DNA from 3 places in the Colwellia sp. E150_009 genome. Region 3 is predicted to be linked to each of the others. Evidence: predicted binding sites of a transcription regulator. Region 3 holds the regulator's gene; each other region holds the start of a gene.
The links. Region 3 encodes FliA, which starts transcription of late flagellar genes. Its sites were predicted from a motif close to CTAAAGNTNNNNNNNNNNNNGCCGATA; they were not measured.

Region 1 (3,218 bases), on a different contig from region 3:
TTTTAATTTCATAAATTTATAGTCTCTTAATTTGAGAAGAATAATTGAACCCAATTAATACATAATATTATGCATAATAAAAAATTGAGTTTATTTGAATATTCATAGTTATACTCATCATAGCTATTATGATCAATACACATAGCTTAATAGAATATTTTAGTTTTATAGTAAAGTGTAAGGGAAAACCACCAATTACCATCTTTATGCGATAAACAGTATTCTTTTTTCAATAAAGTGTTTTATGTTAAAGTGCAGATTAATAATAGCAAAATACTATCGCGAAATTAGCCATATCAATAATTACCTATGACAATCAAAAATAAATGTTTTTGTGGCGCTAATGCCACCTTTGAAAATTGTTGTTTACCTTATATTAATAGTGAAAAAACTCCGCGCGTATTCCCTCAAACACCAGAGCAATTAATGCGTTCTCGATTTAGTGCTTACGCAAGTGGCAATAACCAATATATTTTCGATACTTATGCTAAAAATAGTCAATCATCGCAATCAGTAAAAGAGATTAAAGCGTGGGGAGATTCTTGTAAATGGATTGCTCTAAAAATACATTCAGCGAGTTCAAACGAAAAGATAATTTGCATCACAAAGCCAAATTCTTCTGAACAGTTTGTTGAATTTTCAGCCTTTTACATTACCGAAAACACCTTATTTGAATTAAGAGAAAACTCTCGTTTTGTCTTAGAAGCTAATATTGAAGATACAGACGGTCACAACCTACATTGGCGTTATCTGGACGGAAATATTATCAAGCACAGCGAACTGACAAAAATAAAGCGTAAAGATCTTTGTCCTTGTAACCTGTATGCAACCGCTTGGTCACTAAAAAAAGGAAAAAAATATAAGCAGTGTTGCGGGTAAATAGTGTTGCGGTAGCTTAATTAAACTAATGAATACAGTTGCTATGCCGCTGCATCAACCAATTTTGATTCAACCACAGAATTTTGAATAGATTTCAACCAACCGTCTACATTCATGTTTAAAGGTTTATTAAGCACTTCTTTTTCAGTGTTTGTATGCTTTTTTTGGCAAACTACGCTGGTATTGCTAAGAACATTGGTAGGAATATGGTTGTATTCATCACGAAAAGCGAGGGGTTTAGGTGATAGAGCATTAGCTAAATGCAATGATAATAAATCATTGTCTGCTATCAATTGTCCTTGGTTATATTGCTCTACTTGCTCCATATTTTTTAATGATAAAGGTGCTTTTTCAGGCAAGTCAAAGTGCTTTCTTAACGTTTGGTTATTAGTTAATGCTTTATCTGTTGATGTGCCATCAATAGGTGAAGATTTAGGTAAAATAAATTGACTCTGTTCCCTAACATCATCACAAAGCATCGCTAGCATTAATGCAAAGTCTGAGCGTCTTGACTCATGAACACATTGGTTTAACCGCTCACCTAATTGCAATTCATGCAACAAAGGTTGTGAGGTTACCGTGTTATTGTTAACTGTGTCATTGACTACATTTACAGGCAAAGGAACATTCTCTTAGTTTATACTTCAACCACTAAATAAGTTATCGACATCAAGTATTAAAACTTTAAGTTTTTTTTAAAATTATTTTTAGTCCAATTAATCATGTTAATAAAAGCAATGCTATTAAGTTCTTTGTCTGTCAGTTCCGATAAATTTAAAAGAATTGATGCAACCCTAAGTTACTGGTAATAACTAGAGTTTTTTAACTAGGTTTCTGGTAGCATGGCAAACAAATTTTTAAGTCTTCTTTGAGTTTACATTATGAAAATTATCTCTTTTAATATAAATGGGCTTCGCGCTCGCCTACACCAACTACAAGCAATTATTGATAAGCATCAGCCTGATATTATTGGCCTACAAGAAATTAAAGTGCACGATGAAATGTTTCCATTAGAAGCGGTTGAAGCCATGGGTTATCACGTTTATTTTCATGGGCAAAAAGCACATTACGGTGTTGCTATGTTATGTAAAAAAGAGGCTGTAAAGGTGCAAAAAGGCTTCCCTACTGATGATGACGAAGCTCAGCGTCGTATGATTATGGTAGAAACAACCAATAATAAAGGCGAAAAAATTACCGTGTTAAATGGTTATTTCCCTCAAGGCGACAATATTAATCATGAAACCAAATATCCTTATAAACGACAATTTTATAAAGATTTAATGACATATTTAAACGAACATCATACAAAAGATGAAAAAATTATTGTCATGGGAGATATTAATATTTCTCCGCTTGATTTAGATATTGGTATTGGTGAAGTAAATCGTAAGCGTTGGTTGAAAACAGGGAAATGTTCGTTTCAATTAGAAGAGCGTGAATGGTTGTCAACATTAATGGATTGGGGGTTTATTGATACTTTCAGACAACTACATCCTGATCTTGGCGAAAAATATTCATGGTTTGATTACCGCTCTCGGGGGTTTGACGATAACCGTGGCTTACGTATTGACGTAGTTCTAGCAACAAAAAGTTTGAGTGAACAATGCATAGAGTCAGATATTGATTACGAATTACGTGGTATTGAAAAACCCTCTGATCATGCGCCTATTTGGTCAACTTTTAACGGTTAGCTCTACAGGTAAATTATGTCTCAATTGGAACATTATATTTGTCCTCTTTGTCAACAAGCTTTAACGCTTACTGACAAAACTTACCGTTGTATAAATAATCATAGCTTTGATCAGGCAAAACAAGGCTATGTAAATTTACTTCCAGTGCAATTTAAACACTCTAAAGCACCTGGAGACAATAAAAATATGGTTAATGCTAGGCGTGCATTTCTTGATAAGGGTTTTTATCAGCCACTGGTTGATAAAATGCTTGAATTATACCAACAGTATGGCGAACAAAATGCACCATTACTTGATGCTGGCTGTGGTGAAGGTTTCTATACACATCAACATAAAACCATTACAAATCAGGTTTATGGTGTTGATATTGCCAAAGAAACAATAAAAATTGCAGCGAAGCGTTATAAAAACTGTCATTTTAGTGTTGGCACATTATCCAAATTAAGTTTTGCAGATAGCTACTTTGGTTGGCTAATATCAGTTTATGCACCAATTTTAGACAATGAATTCACGCGATTACTGGTAAAAAATGGCTTTCTTTTAACGGTAACACCTGCTGAGCAACACCTGCTCGAATTAAAGCAACTTATTTATAAGCAAGCTAATGAGCACAACACCAATAAAAGCCCTATTAAAAATTTAACACTC
Region 2 (3,218 bases), on a different contig from region 3:
TTGGCGTATCTTGAATAGGAATCCATGAACGAGCATGAATGGCTTGGTTTTGGCTAAACAAAAAAGGTTTTTCTTTACCTGCTGTTTGCTCTGGTGATAACCATTGTAATCCTGACGCTTTTTCAGTTGAGTTATAGTAAACCCGTAATTTTTTTGCGTTAAACTGAGGCGTAATAGCCAATTTAGCCCCTAATACTGAATCACGCTTAGCAAGGTTAAAACTCACTTTTTTCCAAATACCTTGATTATTTTGAGCCAGTACATTGTGAACAACTAAATCACGTGTATCAAGAATAATAGTTTGAGATTTGTCATTGAGCCACTTTAAAGTAAGTTCAGCGAAACCTGATAAAGCTTTCTTTTCAAAATCAACGGCCAAATCTAAATAAAGATGCGTTGTAATGACTTGATCATAATTAGAATAGGTATAAGCATCATTTAAAATAGGCTTATTGGCCGACGTTTCAGCTATTGCAAACTGGGATAGTGTTAACACTACTAACAGTATAAAGCGCGTAAAAATTTTCATTTGGATTATCCTAACAAAATTCACAAAAAATAGGCCTGTAGATTACTTTGAATCTACAGGCCTATACAACCATTTATATTGATTAAACACTCAATAAATTAACAATAATATAAAGAATTATTTACAACTTCTGCATTTGAATCACAACACGACGGTTTTTACCACGTCCAAGTGTTGTTTCATTCGATGCAATATGTCGCTTTTCTCCATAGCCTGTTGCTTCTATGCGACTAGCATCAATACCATTTTTAACAAAGTAGTCTCGAACTTGTAATGCTCGGCGTTCTGATAACTTAAAGTTAGCCCAACGACCACCATAGCTGTCTGAATAAGCATCAACAAGAACTAATTCAAGCTCAGGATCTAAACTTAAATACTCTTTAATCATATCAACTCGTCGTTGCGACGCTTTAGTAAATTTATCACTATTAGATTGATAATTTAATACAGTGTAAGCAATGTCATCAAAACTGTAGTTTAATAAATTACTAACACAAGCAACAAAGTTTTGATAAGCCCCTTTAAAACGGGCAGTTGATAAACCAACAGAAATTTTATCTTGTTCGCTGTACCAATCGTTATAATAAAAAGTAGGACTCATACCCTGCTCTAACTCACTCAACATAGTCCAAGCGACTTTTTTGGGTAAACTTGGATTAAATTGTTTTTGAAGTTTCATGTCAGCTATTACCCTGCCGCCATGACCTGGACGCCAATTAGGTGACTCACTTCGCACTTGAGCCAGTGAGTAACTATCAGGCAAAAGCATCATGTCCAGTTCAAACTCCATATTAAGTTTGCGGCTTGCCTTAGCTGAAAATCGTGCTTGACCATAATTAGGAATTTGATGAGCTAATGTGCATTGTAAACGGGAGTCATTAGCCAATTTCCATGATGAACTATTGAGATCTGCACTGTATTGTCGAATCCCTGCATGGGCTTGAGTAGTGATAACACTGAAAATTAGCGTCATAAATGCTGTTACGAAAAATGTCGAAGTAAATAATAACTTATTGGCATTGTGAGAATATATTTTCATAATATTTATAACATAATTAATTAGTGACATTCGTTATATCGTCTCGAACTAACATAACTTTAGCACTTTATTGTTTTTTTTGCGCTTATTTATACCTATTCGACTATCAAACCTAATGATATTAGTGTTGCTATCGTGTTTTATATAATTTTCTGAGATAATCCAACCTCTAGATTTCCTCGCTCAAGATCAAGTAATAATATGTCAGACAAAGAAAAAATAAAAGCAGACAAAGTTAACAACGAAAATAGTAAAATTATTAAGCCACTCTTAGCACAACGATTTCGCGGTTACTTTCCCGTTGTGATTGACGTAGAAACAGCGGGGTTTAATGCTCAAACTGATGCATTACTAGAAATTGCAGCCTCTGTTTTAACCTTAGATGACAGTTCAAACAAATTATCTATTGATGAAACGATACAATTTAATGTGCATCCATTTGAGGGTGCAAATCTAGAACCCAAGGCGTTAGAATTTACGGGTATTGATCCCACAAACCCGTTACGAGGTGCGGTTGATGAAGAAGTAGCATTAAAAGCCCTATTCAAATTAGTTAGAAAAAAAATGAAACTAGCTGGCTGCCAACGTGCCATTATTGTTGCACATAATGCTGCGTTTGATTTAGGTTTTTTAAATGCAGCAACCACTCGTTGTCAAATTAAACGCAGCCCATTTCATGGGTTTGTTAGTTTTGATACAACCACTTTAGCAGGCCTTGCGTTAGGGCAAACAGTATTAGCTAAAGCGTGCGAAGCAGCAGAGATTGATTTTAATAACAGTGAAGCACATTCGGCACTTTATGATACGGAAAAAACTGCAGAGTTATTTTGTTATATAGTAAATAAATGGCAGGAGTTAGGCGGTTGGCCTCTACCGATTAGCGAATAGCGAATAGCGAATAGCGAATAGAAAATTACCCATAAAAAAAGCTAGTGTCGATCGACACTAGCTTTTCAAAAAAAATATTATTAAGATAAATTTATTAACGATTCACTTATTAATACTGTAAATTAATGCTTAAAGTTTATCAGCATTGTCTGTTAAGTATGATGCAACACCATCTGGAGAAGCTGTCATACCTTTGTCGCCTTTATTCCAACCTGCAGGACATACTTCACCATGCTCTTGGTGGAATTGTAGTGCGTCAACCATACGTATCATTTCATCAACATTACGACCTAAAGGTAGATCATTCACTACTTGATGACGTACATTGCCTTCTTCATCAATTAGGAATGAACCACGGAATGCAACGCCTGCATCTGGATGCTCCACATCATAAGCTTTACAGATTTCATGTTTAGTATCAGCAACTAATGTATATTGAACTGGACCAATACCACCATCATTTACTGCAGTATTTCTCCATGCATTATGAGAGAATTGTGAATCAATAGAAACACCAATCACCTCAACACCACGGCTTTTAAATTCTTCTATACGATGATCAAAAGCTAAAAGCTCTGATGGACATACAAAAGTAAAATCTAATGGGTAGAAAAACACTACCGCTTTTTTGCCTTTAATTGCTTCACTTAATGAAAAGCTATCAACAATTTCACCCGTACCTAAAACCGCTGCGGCTGTAAAGTCTGGGGCTGGACGACCTACTAAAACACTCATATATGCTCCATTTTTATGTTATTAATG
Region 3 (3,218 bases):
TAGCTTCTGGTGGAGCAACAACAGGTTCAGGAATTGGTGTTTCAACCACGGGCGCAGCGTCTTCAGGTTGACTTAAGCGGCGTAATTCTGCAAGTAATGCAGCATCGGCCGTGGTCAATGGTTCTCTGCTTTTGACTAAGTCAAACATATCATTAATCGTGTCAAGTGCAGATAATATAGTATCCATTAAATCAGCATTAACGGTACGTTTTCCTGTTCGCAGTAAATCGAATATATTTTCTGCGCCATGACAAACGTCAACAAGCTCATTTAAAGCCAGAAAGCCTGCGCCACCTTTTACGGTGTGGAAGCCTCGAAAAATAGCATTGAGTAAATCAGCATTATCAACATCATTTTCAAGCTCAACTAATTGCTCAGAGAGCAATTCAAGTATCTCACCTGCTTCGACTAAAAAGTCCTGTAGAATTTCTTCATCTGCTTCAAATGACATTCACTAACTCCTGTTAAAAACCTAAACTTGATAAAAGATCATCAACATCATCTTGATCTTCTACAACATCATCTCTTTCTTCCGCATTAACAATTGGCCCTTCAACTAAGTTTTCACCCACTTTAGGTGCAGACTTTTCTCGTTCACTGTCTGCTGTCATACCAAATGCAGTTAACATATTGATTAAACTTTCTTCAACTTCTCTAACTAAGTCAATAACTTTTCTAATAACTTGTCCCGTTAGATCTTGAAAGTCTTGCGCCATTAATACGTCGGTCATTAAACTATGGATATGCGTGGTTTCTTTGCCTGTTGTCGCTAATAAACAATCAAGATCCACACATAATGCTTTAAACTCTTTAAGCTCAATCTCATTATTCATTAATTTAGTCCATGCGGGGTTAACAGCACGGACTTGATCAGCAATGTTATCAAGCACTGGAAAAATAGATTCTACTGCATCCATTGTTTTGTTTGCGGCTTCTTCGGTGCTGGTAATAACATAATTTAAACGTTCTTTTGCATCAGGAATATCCGCTGTTGCTAAATCACTTAATCGTGAATCAATGTTGAAATTTGTTAAAGAGTCATGCAGTTGACGAGTTAATTTACCGATTTCAGCAAATAAATCAGAATTAATTGGATTTTGAATCTTAGAAATAAGCTCATCGGCTTTTTCTTGCTGATCATTTTCTAAAAATTCAACTAGAGACCTAGCCTGTTCTAATGAAATTCGTCCCACCATTGCCATATTCATGCAATATCCTCAACACTTAATCAAAGCACTAACAAATGTTTTTTGTGGACTGTAAGCAGCCCACCTAAATAAAAACTAACCTAAACGTTCGAAGATTTTATCTAATTTCGTTTTTAAGGTAGCAGCAGTAAATGGTTTAACAATATAACCATTTACACCTGCTTGAGCTGCCATTACTATTTGCTCTTTCTTTGCTTCAGCTGTAATTAATAATACGGGGATGTGAGCTAAATTTGCATCTGCGCGAATAGCTTTTAACAAGTCAATACCTTGCATTCCCGGCATGTTCCAATCAGTGACAACAAAATCAAAATCGCCATTCTGAAGCATAGGTAAAGCTGTACTACCGTCATCCGCTTCTTGAATGTTTGTAAAGCCTAAATCACGTAACAAATTTTTCACTATTCGTCTCATAGTTGAAAAATCATCAACAACAAGCACTTTCATATTTTTATCCAAGACACCCTCCGGCTAAACATTCATATTTCTAAAGGTTAACATAATTATTATTGTACTTAACTTTGCCAAGATTGCATACGAGCTTTTAACCTGTGCATTGCTTGACTATGAATTTGGCTGACGCGCGATTCACTCACATCCAGTATTTGTCCAATTTCACGTAAATTCAATTCTTCATCGTAATATAGAGACAGTACTAGAGCTTCACGTTCTGGTAAAGTACTAATACACTCACTTAAACCTTTTTTAAAGGCTTTGTGCTCAATACTTTGATATGGGTCATCACTTTGGCACGTGCTATCAAGCATCAGTGCATCTTCATTCACGCCTAAGTCATTAATACCAAGTATTTTACCAGTACTCACTTCACTTAATATATGATGATACTCATTTAATGAAATTTCAAGCTTTTCAGCAACTTCTATATCTGTTACATCCCGCCCTAAACTGGCTTCTAGTTGCTTAATAGCTTCCGTAACCATACGGCTATTTTTATGCACTGACCTAGGAGTCCAATCTCCACGGCGCATTTCATCAAGCATCGCTCCGCGAATGCGAATACCTGCAAACGTTTCGAAACTAGCACCTTTGGTGTTGTCGAAATTATTCGCTGCTTCAAATAAGCCGATCATACCCGATTGAATTAAATCATCAACCATGACACTCGCAGGCAAACGTGCTAGCAAGTGATAGGCTATTCGTTTAACCAATACAGTATATTGTTCAAGTAACACTGTTTTGTCAATTGGGTTGATATAGGCATTAGTTTTTACCACTTTTTACTATTCCCACCAAAATTATTTTAAAATGCTTGTTGGGTCTTTAATGTTCAACAAACGAGTGATATTAATTAAAAGTTAGTAATCGAGTAATTGTTCAATAAAAAATTCCAAGTGACCTGATGCTTGATGCGGTACTGGCCAACGACTAAGATTTTTAGCCAAATCCTTAAATGCAATGGCTGCTGGGGAGTCTGGAAAGGCTTCAACAATCACTTGCTGCTTGCGCACTGATTTTCGAATATTTTCATCAAAAGGGATCACGGCAACTAATTCAAGTGCCACATCTAAAAACCTATCCGTAACTTTTGTCAATTTTGCAAATAATTGTTGCCCTTCTTTAGGACTGCGCACCATATTGGCAACCACTTTAAATTTGAAAACATTGTGATCTCGACTAAGTAATTTCATTAGTGCATAGCAATCGGTAATCGAGGTAGGTTCATCACATACAACTAACATGACATCTTGTGCTGCGCGAGTGAAGCTCAATACCATATCAGAGATACCAGCCGCCGTATCAACAATGAGTACATCAAACTGAGTTTTCATTTCGCTAAAAGCACGTATCAACCCTGCATGTTCTGCATGGGTTAGATCAACCATAGATTGAGATCCAGAAGTCGCTGGAATAATTTTTATGTTACTAGGGCCAGTGATAATAATATCATCTAGTTCACATTCACCTGATAACACATGGGAAAGATTACGTTGTACTCGTAAGCCTAACATAACATCAACATTAGCTAACCCCAAATCGGCATCTAAGACT

Region 1: ACE1OF_RS17990 (VC2046/SO_2500 family protein) is a predicted target of FliA. The motif match lies at 1,541-1,567, and genes of this name have one in related genera.
Region 2: ACE1OF_RS11895 (flagellar protein MotY) is a predicted target of FliA. The motif match lies at 1,605-1,631, and genes of this name have one in related genera.

The regions. Positions count from the first base shown of each region.
Region 1 covers NZ_JBHFOM010000057.1:2,983-6,200, forward strand. Annotated here, with positions in the region: gene ACE1OF_RS17980 (prolyl oligopeptidase family serine peptidase) at 1-12, opposite strand, end outside; gene ACE1OF_RS17985 (YchJ family protein) at 310-879, shown strand; gene ACE1OF_RS17990 (VC2046/SO_2500 family protein) at 921-1,499, opposite strand; gene xthA (exodeoxyribonuclease III) at 1,761-2,570, shown strand; gene rlmA (23S rRNA (guanine(745)-N(1))-methyltransferase) at 2,586-3,218, shown strand, end outside.
Region 2 covers NZ_JBHFOM010000024.1:54,293-57,510, forward strand. Annotated here, with positions in the region: gene ACE1OF_RS11890 (M1 family metallopeptidase) at 1-529, opposite strand, end outside; gene ACE1OF_RS11895 (flagellar protein MotY) at 651-1,502, opposite strand; gene rnt (ribonuclease T) at 1,770-2,456, shown strand; gene ACE1OF_RS11905 (peroxiredoxin C) at 2,586-3,191, opposite strand.
Region 3 covers NZ_JBHFOM010000005.1:152,137-155,354, reverse strand. Annotated here, with positions in the region: gene ACE1OF_RS04210 (chemotaxis protein CheW) at 1-451, opposite strand, end outside; gene ACE1OF_RS04205 (protein phosphatase CheZ) at 465-1,208, opposite strand; gene cheY (chemotaxis response regulator CheY) at 1,284-1,667, opposite strand; gene ACE1OF_RS04195 (RNA polymerase sigma factor FliA) at 1,724-2,443, opposite strand; gene ACE1OF_RS04190 (MinD/ParA family ATP-binding protein) at 2,525-3,218, opposite strand, start outside.